3 regions of the Polaribacter sp. ALD11 genome follow, and region 2 is predicted to be linked to each of the others. Evidence: riboswitches for the same ligand, from Rfam matches in the RefSeq annotation. Region 2 holds a riboswitch; each other region holds the start of a gene.
The links. Region 2 has a riboswitch for cobalamin ahead of CW731_RS01430 (TonB-dependent siderophore receptor). Riboswitches for the same ligand answer to the same signal wherever they lie in the genome.

Region 1 (5,600 bases), 1.4 Mb from region 2:
TTTGAACAACCTATAGATTTTCCAAATTTAGATGCTTTTGGAAATAATAATTACACCAAAGAATTAGACGATTTAGAAAGTGTTTTAGATTGGATTTCATCTGAAGAAAAATTTAAGAATGAAGTTGATTCTAATGATATTTCTATTATTGGACATAGTAGAGGTGGCGGAATTGTGTTACTAAAAGCAAATGAAGATGCTCGAATTAAAAAAGTAATTACATTAGCTTCTGTTTGCGATTTTGGTTCAAGAAGTTCAACTATTGGCGATTTGGAGAATTGGAAAAAAACAGGCGTTAAATATGTTTTAAACGGAAGAACAAAGCAAAACATGCCACATTTTTATCAATTTTATGAAGATTTTAAAGAAAATGAACAACGTTTAAATATTGAAAAAGCGGTAAGAAATTTAAAGATCCCGCAGTTAATACTTCACGGAGATAAAGATACTTCAATCTCTTTAGAGGAAGGTGAAAAAATACATTCTTGGAACTCTAAAAGCAGATTAGAAATTATTGAAAAAGCAAATCATGTTTTTAATGTTTCTCATCCATGGAAAGAAAAAAACATGTCTAAAGAGTTAGAAAAGGTTGTAAATACTTGTCTTCATTTTTTAAAAGAGTAAAATGAGTTTGTTATCATTTAAGGACAACAAACTCATAATAAATTAATTATTAAAAAAAACTTTATTAGAAAAATAAATGTCGATTGGAGAAACACCTATACTTTTTACTTCTTTAGCAAAACTTTTATCATTATTATAAATAGCTAAAATACTGTTGTCAGGATTAAAAAAATCTTCTAAACCTGCAACATATACTTGCTTTGTAACTGGGTGCTCTTTTACAACTGTGTTAAGAGCTACACTATTATTTATGGGTGAAGCGAATTCTTCTACAGTTTTTGTAGTGGTATTAAATCTATAAATCTTACCTGAAGCAGACTCAGACCAATAGGCAGTTTCTGAGTTTGAATTCATATTTAAAATACTGTTTTTAAATAGATTAATAGTTTCGTTAGTAATTTCAACCGTTTCTGAAATGGTGTAATCGTTCTTTAGTTTTGTGAATGCAGCTAAAGCCGTTCTTTTTTCTGTAGCAACCCAAATATTATTTTCATTATTTCTTAATACTCCAGAAATATTTTCAGAAAAAGTTAGAAGCGTTTTTATTGTTTTTGTGTTTATATCAAAAGATTTTAACTCTTTACCATCTGCAATTAGAACATTTTCTCCGTCTAATAATAAGGCAGCATTATTAAATAAAACAGCATTAGAGGTACCTGTAATACTTTCTCCAATTCCTGTAACAGTATTTACAGTAGATAAATTGTATTTTTTTCTTCTTCCTCTACCAGAAGTATTAATTACCAAACCATCGGTATCAGAATACATTTGCAAATAAGAAGGCGAGCCCACCTTAGATGTGGTTACAGTATTTTCTAAACTTAAAGTTTCTAAATCTAAAATAGAAATAAAACTAGGTCCATTTTGGCTTACCAAATACAACTTGTTATTAAATTCAGAAAAAGATGTAGTTTCACTATTGGCAGAAGAATACACATTTAATGTAGGGTATTTGTCTTTGTTTAAGTAAGTCAAAGATGTGTTGTCACTTTCTAGACTTAAAATAAAAGTCGTGTCAAAAATTGGTGTTTCTTCTAAAAGGTTAGTTTCTTTAGAACAAGCGGCAAGTGTAATTATACATAATAGTATAATTTTCGAATAGAGATTTCTCATTATAATTGATTTAATATTTACGATATAAAACATCATATATGCAAGCAGTGTTTTGGTAGTTAAAACAGGGTTGAGTTATGAATTTTTAAAAATATTTTTTGCCTTTCTCCCGAAAGCATAAAAACACGAATATAATTTTAGGCAGGTTTCCTGGCTTGCATTTTGTTAAAACCTTCCCATCTTTGTAAAGACAGTGGTGTGAGAAATAACAGTAATCTAATTTTTAGACAATGCTTACAGTTGCGGGAACAGCTCAGGATTTTTTATAAAAAAAATCACCTGATTCCCTTTTAATTCTAATTCAATTTTATGAAAAAGAAACCAAAAATTTACGGCGCGAAAGTATTTCCTTTTTTCATCAAAAAAAACTAAATTGAAGAATTAATCTAGACTATTTTTGTGTTCATGGAATTGCAACCTCCTTTTAGAAAAATAATTCATGTAGATATGGATGCTTTTTATGCGTCTGTAGCAGAATTAGACAACCCAGAATTAAGAGGGAAAGCAATTGCAGTAGGTGGAGAGGGCAGAAGAGGTGTTATTTCTGCGGCAAGTTATGAAGCGCGTAAATTTGGTGTAAAATCTGCAATGAGTGGCACTTTAGCAAGGCAAAAATGCCCACATTTAATTTTTGTAAATAGCGATTTTGATCGTTACAGAGAAATATCTAAAAAAGTTAGAGAAATATTTTACGAGTACACAGATTTGGTAGAACCACTTTCGTTGGATGAAGCCTATTTAGATGTTACAGAAAACAAGAAAGGGAATCCGTCTGCAAATACAATTGCAAAAGAAATTAGACAGCGCATTTTCGATGAAACTGGTCTAAGAGCATCCGCAGGAATTTCTATTAACAAATTTATTGCAAAAGTAGCGTCTGATATAAACAAACCAAACGGACAAAAAACAGTGCATCCAGATGAGGTAATTCAGTTTTTAGAAGAACTTCCTGTTAATAAATTCTACGGAGTAGGTAAAGTTACTGCGGCAAAAATGTACAATTTAGGGATCTTCAAAGGGAATGATTTAAAGAAAAAGTCATTAGAAGAATTGATAAAGTTGTTTGGGAAATCTGGAACTCATTATTACAATATTGTTCGCGGAATTCATAACAGTGCTGTAAAACCAAATCGGATTAGAAAATCTCTTGCAGCCGAAAGAACTTTTAGTGAAAACATTTCTTCAGAAATTTTTATGATAGAAAAGTTAGATAAAATTGCAGATGAGTTAGAAAGACGCATGAAAAAAACGGATACTAAAGGAAAAACCATTACCTTAAAAATTAAATATTCAGATTTTACACAACAAACAAGAAGTAAGACAAAAGCAACTTTTATGCAGACGAAAAATGAGTTTTTTCCTGTGGTAAAAGAATTGTTATATCAAGATAAATTACCAAATTCTGTACGTTTATTAGGGTTGTCTTTTGGGAATTTAAACACAGAAATTACTGCACCTATTTGGGTACAATTAAAGTTTGAATTTTAAGGTGCATTCCGTCATTGCTAGGAATGAATGACGAAGCAATCTGTTAATTAATTATAAGATTAATTTATTCTTCGTATTAACAAAAACAGGAATATGAATCTAAAAATAACAAGAACAAACTCTAAAAACCAAGATTTTATTAAATTGACAAGACATTTAGATGCATATCTAAAAATTACAGATGAAGACGAACACGATTTTTACAATCAGTATAATAATATCGATGTTTTACAATTTGTTGTTGTAACTTATGTTGATGAAATTGCAGTAGGTTGTGGAGCTATTAAAAAGTTTGATTCTGATTCTGTAGAAGTAAAAAGAATGTTTGTTTCTTCGGAGAAAAGAGGAAGAGGAATTGCTCAAAAAACACTAACAGAATTAGAAACTTGGGCAAAAGAATTAAGCTATAAAAAATGTATTTTAGAAACAGGTAAAAGACAAGTTGAAGCTGTACAGTTTTATCATAAATGTAATTATAAAATAATTCCAAATTACGCACAATATAGAAGAATGGAAAATAGTATTTGTTTTGAAAAATATATATAAATGAACTATAGTTATTGGGAATTAAAAGAATGGTTTTCTAGCATCGATTTTACAATTGTTGGTAGTGGAATTGTAGGCCTAAACTGTGCTTTAGAACTCAAAAAAAATCACCCGAAAGCAAAGGTTTTAATCATTGAAAAAGGAATGTTACCTCAAGGAGCAAGCACTAAAAATGCAGGTTTTGCTTGTTTTGGAAGCATATCTGAAATTATTGACGATTTAAACGCACACACAGAACAAGAAATTTATAATTTGGTTAATAAGCGCTGGAAAGGATTGCAACTATTACGTAAGAATTTAGGTGATAAAAACATTAATTTTTTGCAACACAAAGGATATGAATTATGCGAATCTGAATCCTTTTTTAATGAATGTATTTCTAAAAAAGAGCAAATAAATAAGCTTCTAAAACCTATTTTTAAAGATGATGTTTTTTCTATTTCAGAGAATAAATTTAACTTCAAAAATGTGCATCAACAATATATTACAAATAATTTTGAAGGACAGATTGATACAGGAAAAATGGCTTTTGAATTGTTAAATAAAGCTCAAAAATTAGGAGTGAAGATTTTGAATAATATTTCAGTTGAAAGTTTTTCCGAAACAGGAAACTTGGTAGCAGTAAAAACGGATAAAATTACCTTTAAAACAGATAAATTATTTATTGCTACAAATGGATTTGCAAATCAACTTCTAGAAGAAAAAGTAAAACCAGCGAGAGCACAAGTTTTAGTAACAAAACCCATTAAAAATCTACATATAAAAGGGACTTTTCATTTAGATAAAGGGTATTATTATTTCAGAAATATTAATGATAGAATTTTATTAGGAGGCGGAAGAAATCTAGATTTTAAAACAGAAGAAACTACAGAATTTGGTCTAACTGATATTATTCAGAATAAATTAGAAAGAATATTAAAAGAAACAATTTTACCAAACACAGATTTTGAAATAGAACACAGGTGGAGCGGAATTATGGGCGTGGGAAATCAGAAAAAAACCATTGTAAAACAATTGTCTGGTAATGTTTTTTGTGGCGTTCGTTTAGGCGGAATGGGAATTGCAATTGGTAGTTTAGTTGGTAAAGAGTTGGCAGAATTAATAGATTAGAATGATAAACCTCTCGACTGCGCTCGAGGAGACACTGAAATATGAATAGAATTTTTGATGTTGTTATAATTGGTGGAGGTTTGGCAGGTTTGTGTAATGCAATTCATTTATCAAAATTTGGTATAAAGGTTTTATTAATTGAGAAAAATAAATACCCTAAACACAAAGTTTGTGGAGAATATATTTCGAATGAAGTATTGCCTTATTTAGACTTTTTAGAAATCAATCCGTTTGATTTTGGTGCTGTTAAAATTAAAAAGTTTCAATTATCCACTACAAAAAATAAAGTAATATCGGCAAAATTGCCCTTGGGAGGATTTGGGATTTCACGATACACTTTAGATTTTGAATTAGCTAAAAAAGCACTAAAAAATGGCGTAACAGTTTTACAGGATTCAGTAATAAATGTTGATTTTGAAAATGATATTTTTTCGATTGAAACGAAGGAAAATCAAAATTTTACAACCAAAGTAACTATTGGCGCTTTTGGAAAACGTTCTTTATTAGATGTGAAAATGGAACGTAATTTTATCAAAAAAAAGGCACCTTATTTAGGGGTTAAAATTCATGTAAAAGGCAGTTTTCCAGAAGATTTAGTGGCACTTCATAATTTTAAAGGCGGTTATTGTGGTATTTCTAAAGTTGAAAATAATGCTATTAACTTGTGTTATATCACTAGTTTTTCATCCTTTAAGAAGTATAAAAATATTGATGATTTT
Region 2 (5,600 bases):
ATTAATAATTTATTTTTTTTTCTTTGAAATATCTTAAAATCTATTCCAAAATTAGTAACGCTTAAAGCCTTTAATGAGTAAAAATCGATATTAATTTCATTGGTATACACCTTACTCTGATACAAATTTTGCAAGGAAAACATTATCCTATTATATGTATAGTCTAAATTAAAATTAAATAGATGTTTAGGTGCGTAAGGTAAAAACGTACTAGTTTCCTTATTTTTTGCCAATGTAAACGTGTAATTCGTTGAAAAATTGAAGCTATGGTCTCTAATTTTTTTAGATAGATTTATAAATGTTTCAATTCCTTTATGATCTACATCACCAACATTTCTAGGTCTCCATAGGTTAGATGCCGCAGTAGGTAACCATAAAATTTTATTACTTAGTTTAATGTAGAAAACTGAAGTAGTTATTTCTATATTTTTTTTATTAAATGTAGCACCAATTTCTCCTTGAATAGATTCCTCTGGTATTAATTCTGAATTACCAACTACTGGCCAATACAATTCATTAAAAGTTGGCACTCTATAGTTTGTAGATATATTACCTTTTAAAACAAAGTTTTTTGTAATTTCTTGCTCTGCAGCAACAGACAATGATACAGGTACTTTAAAATCAGAATTAAATTCTTTTCTGAAGTTAATTGCTGTTGTTAATTTTGCTGTAGGTTTATATGTTATTTTTGCTAAACTTGCAAAAAAGGTTCTTTCTTTTGAATTAATTTCATTCGTTGTACCTTTATTATTATCATAAATAAATGTAGAAGAAAATTTTAAATAATTAGAGAAACGATATTTTAGATTATAGCTGATATTATAGTTTTTAGATTTCCCAAAAACAAAATTTGAAGCACTTTTATCATTATAATATCGATACTCTTGCGTTAAATACGCAGCACTTATAGTTTGAGTGAAATTAGAGAAAGAATATTTCCATTTTAACAAATTTCTTTTATTAAAATCTTCATTCCTCTCACTTCCTGCTGCAGGATTTGGTAATCCGTCAGAAAATAAACGATCACCATAATAACCAGTTGAATATAAATAAAGTTTATTTTCCACCGAAAATTGATACCCTATGCTAAAATTTATACCATAATTTTCATACGTTCCATTTTCATTCTTCAATAAACTACCATCATCATTTTTATACCTAGTATCTATAAATGTATAATCATTATCAGAGTAATTTAACGTAGAAGCTAATTTTATAGCCCATTTGCCTGTACCAATATTCGTTTTAAAGAAGTTAGAAGAGGTATTAAAACTACCATAAGAAGAAAATAAGTGAAAATCTTTATGTTTTTTAAATGATAAATTATCATTTAAATGTACAGTACCACCAATAGCTCCAGAACCATAATCTACGCTACCACCACCACTATTAATAATAATCTCATCTGAAAGACTTGCAGAAAGTGAGTTGAAATCGGTTTGCCCGCTACCCATTGCATTAATTGAAATCCCGTTCCATAACACTGCGGTATTAGATGCAGAAGTACCTCTAAAACGCGCTGTACTAATACCACCATTACCGTAATCTCTAAATGAGATAGGGCTATTATATCTTAATAAATTAGTAAGGTTTATTGGGTTTTTAACAATTTGATCGGTTGCTATTTTTATTTTTTTAAGCCCTATAACATTATTTTTTTGTTGCTTTTTACTTATTATAATAACCTCTTTTAAAGTATTTACAATAGTATCTTTTTGCGCAAACATATTATATGCACAAAAAAAAACTAATAAAAAAAATATGTAATTATTTTTCATAATATCTTAAACTTCTATCCCGAAAGTTTTTAAAAAATTTAAATAATGGCAGGTCTCCTGACTTGCGTCTTGTAACAAACCTTCCCAACAATAAAAATGTCAGTGGCAAAAGAATTAGTTACAAGCTTTATAGCTTACAGTTGCGGGAACAGTTCTAGATTTTAACCAGATTCCCTTTTAATTTGATGCAAAATATTATTTACATCAAAACCAAAATCGATGCAAATGTAGTTTATAAATTGATATTAAAAAACATTTTTGTAATCTTGTGCTAAAATTATTTATAATGAAAAAACAACTAAAAATATCTTTTCTATTTTTTCTTTTTTTATTGATTATTTCTTGTAAAAAAGAGACTCAAAACACCGATAAAAAAACGAATATTAAAAGTAATATTAAGTATGCTAAGGGTTTTGATATTATCGAAAACAACGGAATTAAAAAACTAATTATCAAGTCTGCTTATCAAAACTCTAAAGAAGAGTTTACTTATACTGTTAGAAATAAAAATAAAATTTCTAACAACCTACAAAACAACGATATTTCAACTCCAATTAAAAAAATAGTAGTAACATCTACTACCCATATTCCAATGGTAGAGTTATTGAATGAGGAAACCGCTATTATTGGCTTTCCTTATTCTAAATTCGTTTCTTCAGAAAAAACGAGGGAATTAATAGATAATGGTTCAATTACTGAAATTGGTCAAAAAGGATCCTTGAATACAGAAATATTACTTAATTTAGACCCCGAATTAATAGTTGGTTATAGTGTTTCTTCTGCAGATAAAAGCTTAAATTTACTTGAAAAGGCAGGTGTAAACGTAATTTATAACGGAGACTGGCTTGAGGAAACACCTCTAGGAAGAGCTGAGTGGATAAAATTCTTTGGTGTTTTATTTGATAAAGAGAAGAAAGCAGATAGTATTTTTAATGCAATTGAAAAAAACTATTTAGATGCAAAAAAGATAGTAAACGAATTAGTTAACAAACCAAGTGTTTTATCTGGAGCAGTTATTAGTAAAGATATCTGGAACTTACCTGCTGGTGAAAGTTTTGTTGCGACTTCATTGAGTGATGCAAATTTTAATTATTTATGGAAAGATACAAAAGGAAAAGGTAGTTTATCTTTAAGTTTCGAAAGTGTATTTGAAAAAGGTAAAAATGCAGATTTCTGGCTTGCTCCTGGCCACTATTCATCTAAAGAAGAGTTAATAAAAAGCAATGTTTTGTACGCTGAATTTAAAGCTTTTAAAAATAACAAAATTTACACACCTACTAATAAAAAAGGAAAAACAGGCGGTATCCTTTATTACGAATTAGCTACAGTTAGACCAGATCTTGTTCTTAAAGATTTTATTAAAATAGCACACCCAGAATTACTTCCAAATTATGAATTTACATTTTACGAAAAATTAAAATAGTTCTACATGAAAAAATTACGCCCAAAACCCTCTATAGATGAGCTCTGTTACCCTTTTATTTATGAAGAGTCTACACTTTGCGATTATGAAATAATAACCGACCAACTTACCCGTTTAGTAGGTTGGGTAATAGATGAACTCCGTGAATTAAGGTTAGAATACCCAAATAGCAAAGAATTAAAAAAACTAGAAGAAGAACTTAACTGGTTATTACCACTATGCTATCATCTTAATGGCTCTATTAGAGGCAAGCTTGCTATTTCAGAAGAAGATCACTTACAATTGCTTAATTACTATAGAGCTATGAAAAAAGAAGTAGATAATTTAATTCATGGCTTTGTTTTACCTGGTGGAAGATCTCCTGTAGGAGTACTAAACCAATGCTCTTCACTTTCTAAGAAAGCAATTCGGTTAATGGTTATTATACACAATAAAGAGAACAAAGAAGTTGCAAATATTTTACCCAAATTTGCTAATTTACTCTGCAATTATTTTTTTACGGCTACTATTTTAATAAATAAAGTAACTGGCTTTGTAGAAACTCCTTTTGTTAGCAAGAGTTACTAATTTCTCATGAAATAGAATTAATCTTAAAAAATGAAATAAAAAAACCTTCAAGATTTAACTGAAGGTTTTCTGTCTAAAATTTGGGGGAAATAATAACAATTAAATATAGATAAATAATATTTAAACTCTTTAATAAATTGTTTTTTTTAAGGTAGTTTTTGGGTAGTTTTCTTTATGAAAATCAGATTTTTAAGGTATTTTAGATAGCTAAAGCTTCTTTCCTACTTTTTATATTTAATTTTTCATAAATATTTTTCACATGAAATTTTACTGTATTTACAGAAATATTCAATTTTACTGCAATTTCTTTATTAGTAATACCCCCAATTATAAAATTAAATATTTCTAACTCTCTGAAACTTAAATTAGCTTCTTTTAGATGATGCTTTTCTGTTTTGTTAGTTTTTTTAAGTGCCTCTGACAATAACACTACTTCTTTAGAATAAGCAATAATTTCACTTGTCATTAATAAGTTTTCATTTTTTAGTATTCGCATTCTGTAAACAACAGCAAATGAAAGTAAAATCATTTCAAAAAAACCACCAAGTTTTAAAACCTTAGCGCTTATATAAAAAGAACTAAAGCCAAAAAGCTTTAAAATAAAGAAATTAATTGATAACATTAAAATAAAAAAATAACCGATAACAAAAATTTTGGTGTAAATGTTTTTTCTAAATAACAAAACACCTAAGAACCAACAAAATAATAATAAAGAAAAGCCTAAAAGCTCCATTATTACAAAAAACAGAAAAATATCAGTAACTATATATAAACAAAAAAAGATAGCAACTAATACCAGTATAAACCACCCTACATAATTCACTTTAGAAAAATAACTACCTGCTTGTAAGTAATTTTTCGAAAATAAAAATGAAAAAATAAAAACAAAAAAATGGATGATAACGTATAAATTATTAATCACATTTTTTGAAAAATTAAAAAAATATAGCATACCATCACTTATAAAAAGCGAAGAAGTAACACTCAATAGAAACAAGCTGTAATAAATAAAAATATCATCTTTAAAATTAATAAAATAAAAAATATTTATAAGAATGACTATAAAAGCACAACCATTGTAAAAGCCAATAAATAATAGATCTTTTTTTTCCGCTTTAAAAAAAGTAGAGTGAGATATAACATTAATAGGGATTAGTGCTTCTCGAGAAGTATCTACTTTTAAAAAAATAGGATTCTTAAAAGTTACTGCATACGATGAATAGCGCTCTCCTTTTAAAATATCTAATTCCTTTTTATTTTGATAAGCTTGCGTGTTCCGTATTTGATCATTTAAAATTTGTACTATAAAACTTTCATCTTTGTCTTTAAATTTTTCTATTTTAAACCAAAAAATGCCATTATCTAATCCTTTATTAATTAATCTTTCATAACTTTTTAATTGTATAGTTTCTATATTACTAATACTTACTTCTTTTTTTAAATCATGGAAATAAGTAATTCTTGTTTGAGAAAAACTCAAACTAACAAATAATATGAAAAAAATATAAATTAATGTATGTTTCAACTTTTCTCTATCTATTGGTGTTTAAAAAAAGAAAGCTTCGCATTTCTTAAAATAATTTTGTCTGATTCTCATCATCTATTCTCTTCTGTTCTTCTTTTTTTCTTGCTATCGATTTCTGCAAAGCAACCTTTGCTTTCTCTTCTGCAGAAAGTTCTTCTAAAACAGGTTTTTTAGTTTCTATTTCCGGAATTTCAATTGGTAAACTATCATCTATAACTTCTATTTCTTCAGTAATAACCTCCTCTGGCTCTTCAAAAGGTAAAGAATCTAATAAATTTACTTGTTTTATTTTCTCTATTGTTAATTG
Region 3 (5,600 bases), 1.5 Mb from region 2:
TTACACTATAGTTTTTTATAGTTCCATCTAACTCATCTGCACTCCCTTTAATTTCATACCAAGTATCATCTGCAATACCATTCGCATTTTCGTCTTGCATTACCCAAACAATACCAGGTTCAGCAAAATTAGACATCGCATTTCCATAAACAATTAAATCATTGCTGTCTGCTGTATTAATTACAGTATGATCAAAAGCATAAGAAACTGAGCCTCCCCAGCCACCTAAACTTACCATCCCTTTTTTACCTTCAACAGTTTTAGCTCCTTCTTCACTACCTAGTGTTGTATTAATAAATTGACCTGGAGCAGGTAAATAATCGATTAAACTGGTAACATACAGATTACTTTCAGTTGTAATTGGACGAATTTTAGCATCCACTAAAATAGTATATTTATTTGTAAACGCTCCTGCGTTATTAGTAGCTGCATAAGACAAAACATACGTTCCAGATTTTTCAGGAATAAAAGCATAAGCCGCTTCAGAAGACACAAGTTTATCACCTAAATACCATTCTTCGGTATACACTGCTTCATTAATTGTCGTTGCAGAAAAATGAATGGTTTCTCCCATTATAATTTGAAGGTCATTTTCTTCTTGCGATAATTCAATTTCTGGGAAAACACTATAAAGGTCTATTTCCGGAGTACAAGAAGTAGCCATAATTGCTAAAAAACAGGGAATAATAAAAACTACACGTGGTTTTAAAAGTTGAATAAATTTGTTCATAATTTTTAATTTAAAAGTTGATTATTAGATGATAATTGTTAATATTTAAATACTACTTTGTTCGGAATGTCTCCTGTTTCTACAGACCATTTTAAAACTCCTTCAGATGAAAAACAGTAAAGTGTTCCTGGAGTTACATAATCTTTAGCATCCGTAATTAAAATGTCTTTTGTTTCTGGATTGATCTTGATGCCATACGGAATTTTTATAAGGTCTTTACCTTCATCCATAATAAAAGAATCTTCAAGAATGGTTTCTGTTTTAGTATCTAGCCTATCATAAGAAATGGTGTTTTCTCCTGTTAAATAACTAAACTCTGTGCTGTAGATATAAATAATATCATTAAAAATAGTCATATTACTCACAGCCAAATCAAACGATGTTTTAACCTCGTCTATGTCTGTATCAACAACAAAAAGTTTAGAAGGCGTTTCATAATAATCTCCTCTAGAAGAAACATATAAGTCTCCTTCGCTATCAATTTGCATGCGATGAAGGTTTATGGCTACTTCTATACGTTTTGTTTCTTCAAAACTATTAATATCGACTACAGAAACAGTAGATTCATAATTTGGCGGACTATAACCACCAGAATTGGCTACATATATTTTATCTTTATAAGCAATTAATTCTTCGGGTTGTCTGCCCACATTTACAGAACGAGTAACACTAAGACTTGTCGTATCAATTTCCATGATTTTTCCTTTTGCAGCATCAGGATCTCCAATACTTCCTAAATAGGTGCTTAAATATGCTTTCCCTTTGTAAAAAGTAATATACCGACAGTTATCTATATTTATTTGTTTGATTTTTTTTCGAGTTTTCACATCTAAAACCTCTACTTTATTAGAAGCATTTACAACTACATATAATTTAGATCCATAGATTCCCATGTCATTTCCAACATCTCCCAAACCTCCTACTTCGTCGGGGTTTGCAGTTCTAAAAACTTCTTTTTCATAAATTCCTGTCTCAAAATCCATATAATCCAAAGCTGCTTTATTCATCGACATGTTTCCTTCATTCAATAAGTAAAAACCTTCAATTTTCGAAGAAGGTTCTATTGGTATTTCTAGTTCCGTAGGGTCTTCAAAAGCATCATCAGTTCTACATCCATTTAAAAAAAATACTACAGCTAAAGCTAATACAACCTGTAAACCTAATTTTCTTTTTTTCATAATATAAAATTTAAAGTGAAACGATAGGACCTCCCCGGCATCGGAAAGTTTTTTACTACCGCATATTGTTGATTAAATACGTTGTTTACTTCTACCAAAATTTTTAATTTATTTTCATTTAAAAAAATTGTCTTCCCTAAACTTAAATCGTGTGTGTACCATGGTTGCAAATAGTTAGAATTAATATTTGCTTTCTGGCTATACCTTTCTCCTGTATAGATAAAACTGTAATTGAATTCTAATTTCTTATAATCTATCATTGCACTTACACTACCACTATGACGTGGTATATACGGAATTTGATCTCCATAATTACTAGCATTAGCAGTAACATCTATAGATTCTTGATAGGTATAACTAAGGTTTGTTGTGTAATGAAATTTTGCACCTAAACTTCCGGAAGCTTTCATATTTGTTTCTATTCCGGTAGTTTCTACTTTGCCTAAGTTTAGCATAGACCAGCGAAATAAATTAGCTCCAGGAACTGCAACAATTTTGTTACCTATCCAAATTTTATAAACATCTGCTTGTATATCAAATGTTGTTTTTTTGAATGTTGGTTGATAAGAAAACCCAAAATTTACTTGAGAAGCATCTTCTGGATCTAAAAAAGTATTGCCAATAAACGTGTAATACAAATCATTAAAAGTGGGCATTCTAAAAATCCTCTTATAAAAACTTCTTACTCTAAATTTATTAGAATTAAAAGGCTGCCAATTCAGCATTAGAGATGGTGTGTATTTTTGTAAATCTTCCGCAGCCTCATAATACTCTACCGTTTCATCTACTGTTGTACTTAATAAACTAGCTTGTATTTTTATTTTATTAAAACTAAATTCGGCAGCTAAAGCGGATAATAGCGTAATTCTTTTAGGATATGAAAACCGGTACAGATTAGCATCCATTGTATTTTTTTGTACGTCAGTAGCTAAAGATAGTTTCCAAAAGGGGAAAACCTGAAACGTATGTACCATCGATAAATAATATTCTTCCTGTGTATATCTATTGTCTAATTCGCCATCAACTTTTATAATTTCTGGATCTACATAGCGCGAATAATTATGGGCATATTTACCTCTTAATACAAAAAAATAATAGTCATTTACATGATTTGTGTATGCTCCTTGAACAAAATTATTCCGATCCCACAGACGCTGTGGACGTTTAAAACGGTTGGCAACAATTGCGCCTGGTAATCCTCGTTCAGAATCGTAGTGATACAGTTTTATGTTAAAATCATTATTTTTTCCTTGTCTACTATGTAATGATGCTTCTACTCTAAAGGCTACTATATCTGCATTGTTCCGTGTTGCTATGGTATCATAACTTCCGTTGGTATATCTAAATTTATACCTTCCATGGGCGGTAAGGTATTCTGTACTAAGGCGAGCACTTAAGTACTTATTAATTTTAAAATCTAAATTTACAGATGGATTTATCAACCCAAACGAACCCGTTTTTACACTTGCATTTGTATTGATCTTCTTTCCATGAGAAAATTGAGGTGTTTTACTTTTTAAATAAATACTATTGGAAGAGGCATACGATTTGGCTGATTGATTTAAATCTGATCGCTGCCCTTGATAAAGTGACACCGCCTCCATGTTTTGTACAGAATATTTACCCAAATCTATTTGACCATTTTGAGCATTTCCTAATTGTACACCATCATAAAAAACGCCTGTATGTTGCGAGCCCATTCCTCTTACATTAATGGTTTTTATACCACCAATGCCTCCATAATCTTTTAGCTGAACGCCACTAAAAAAACGAATAGCATCTGCCACACTATAATTACCTAAGCGACTTAATGCTTTACCTGTTAAAGACTGTAAAGGTGTCGGTGAAGAATGTTTTTTTAGCTTCTCTTTATTACTTATTAAAAATATTTCTTTTAGTTGAACCGTTTTTGTTGTGTCTTTTTCCTGCGCATACAAAGAATAAGAACTGTGAAGCCCAAAAATTAGAAAAATAGCCCAAAAAAAATGTAAAGAAGAAGTCCTCATACTTATTTTTTATAGCACAAGAGGACAGAATAATAGAAAGTACCACATATCCTATTACAATTAAAAAATTGTAAGATAGGTAGGTTCCTAATTCCAGCTTCAATCCTCGAAAGCTTAATGAATTATTAAAAAATGGCAGGTCTTCTGACTTGCTCCTTCCACTCGGTCTTCCCATTCTTTCGAAAAAGTGACCTCTTTTGAGTTTCAGTTTTTGAGCTTACAGCTGCGGGACAGTTCTAGAGTTACACTAAATTCCCATTTTAATGTCAAATTATTAAATTCGACAACCATTTTTAGTTAAAAATAAAGTACAAATCTATTTACAATTTATTTAATAACAATACTCTTTCTATTGTTTATTTTAAGCAATTTTATACGAATGTAGATCTCAAAAGTTTCTGTATATTTATTTATAAGAAATATTTTATGAAAGAACAGGCTACTTTTATTCACAACAACCTGAAAACGAAATCTAGGTACTACAGAACTGAACATGATTTTTAGCAGAAAAGAGAGAAAGGATTATGATTGTTATCGACAAGTAGATGTTTCACCACAGAAAGTAACCTTACTGCTCTCTTTTTAATCTTTCTTATTATATGCAAAGCATCTTAAAAGACAAGCTTAAGACGTATCTTATTTATTGCTTTTATATAAAAAAACTGATTCTAGAACATAAAAATTACGGTTTTAAAACCGTAATTTTATATTTTAATTCTTTACTATTATCAAAATGAATAATCAATTATTAGTACTTATCTTAATATTTACAACAACGCATTCACTATCAGCACAAACAGTAAGTCAACAACAAAAAGCTGAAGCCTATTACCAAAATCAACAACCAGAAAAAAGATATAGCAACACTTGGTATTGGTTATTTGGCCCTTCAAATAGTAGCGCTACGAATGATGTAAATAATAGGGTAGCATGGGAATTAGAAGAGGGTGGTTGGTATGCTGGCCTAGGAAAAAATGATAATTATACGGGATATGGAATTCAGTATAAATTAAAAACGAACAGTTACATTTTTAGTAACTGGAAAAAGACACAGCCCAATGGAATGACGCTATCTCAAAGTCCAGATTATAGTTTTATGGGAACTTATAAGAATAAAGCTAAAAATGGTTTTGGAATTACAAAATGGTCTAATTATAAACCATTTAATAATAACAATTATAAAAATGTTATAAAATATATTGGAGAGTATAAAAATGGTGTCTGGAGCGGATATGGAATCCTCTATTTTCGAAATGGGACTTATAAATCTGGTATTTTTATTGATAGTATATTGACTAAAGAATTACCAAAACTAGAGGTTTTAGAAGCATTAGGATTTTAAAAAAGGTAGCAATTTAAAATTACTACCCTTCTCGTTAACTGCAATAAGAATCCCCCAATTCTTTAAACAGTACTTGTAAATTATTTATTCTATTCCTTGTGCATCACCAATAACACGATCTATAAAATCTGTATTAATATATAAAAGCTTTGCTAAGTTATATAAAACGTTCACTTCACTATCATCTATTTCTCCGTCAGCATAAGATATAATAGATAAATCTCTTAATATATTTAGCTTTTGCATTACAGACAATACAATGTCTAAATCTTTGGTAAGTTGTTGTACTTCGCTAATCATTTCAGATTCTGTAAGCCCTTTAATTGTCATCATACAATTAGCAA

Region 1: it holds a riboswitch for cobalamin, as region 2 does, so the genes downstream of both, CW731_RS11065 (DUF5074 domain-containing protein) here and CW731_RS01430 (TonB-dependent siderophore receptor) in region 2, are expected to answer to the same signal.
Region 3: it holds a riboswitch for cobalamin, as region 2 does, so the genes downstream of both, CW731_RS08435 (TonB-dependent siderophore receptor) here and CW731_RS01430 (TonB-dependent siderophore receptor) in region 2, are expected to answer to the same signal.

What each region holds. Positions count from the first base shown of each region.
Region 1 is NZ_CP025119.1:2,505,238-2,510,837, forward strand. It holds gene CW731_RS11060 (S9 family peptidase) at 1-624, shown strand, start outside; gene CW731_RS11065 (DUF5074 domain-containing protein) at 667-1,737, opposite strand; cobalamin riboswitch at 1,860-2,078, opposite strand; gene dinB (DNA polymerase IV) at 2,143-3,225, shown strand; gene CW731_RS11075 (GNAT family N-acetyltransferase) at 3,319-3,771, shown strand; gene CW731_RS11080 (FAD-binding oxidoreductase) at 3,772-4,881, shown strand; gene CW731_RS11085 (NAD(P)/FAD-dependent oxidoreductase) at 4,923-5,600, shown strand, end outside.
Region 2 is NZ_CP025119.1:353,494-359,093, reverse strand. It holds gene CW731_RS01430 (TonB-dependent siderophore receptor) at 1-1,727, opposite strand, end outside; cobalamin riboswitch at 1,808-2,008, opposite strand; gene CW731_RS01425 (ABC transporter substrate-binding protein) at 2,065-3,201, shown strand; gene CW731_RS01420 (cobalamin adenosyltransferase) at 3,208-3,768, shown strand; gene CW731_RS01415 (LuxR C-terminal-related transcriptional regulator) at 3,968-5,248, opposite strand; gene CW731_RS01410 (DNA gyrase/topoisomerase IV subunit A) at 5,340-5,600, opposite strand, start outside.
Region 3 is NZ_CP025119.1:1,888,081-1,893,680, forward strand. It holds gene CW731_RS08425 (PKD-like domain-containing protein) at 1-730, opposite strand, end outside; gene CW731_RS08430 (YncE family protein) at 769-1,908, opposite strand; gene CW731_RS08435 (TonB-dependent siderophore receptor) at 1,905-3,914, opposite strand; cobalamin riboswitch at 4,031-4,221, opposite strand; gene CW731_RS08440 (hypothetical protein) at 4,648-5,256, shown strand; gene CW731_RS08445 (M48 family metallopeptidase) at 5,341-5,600, opposite strand, start outside.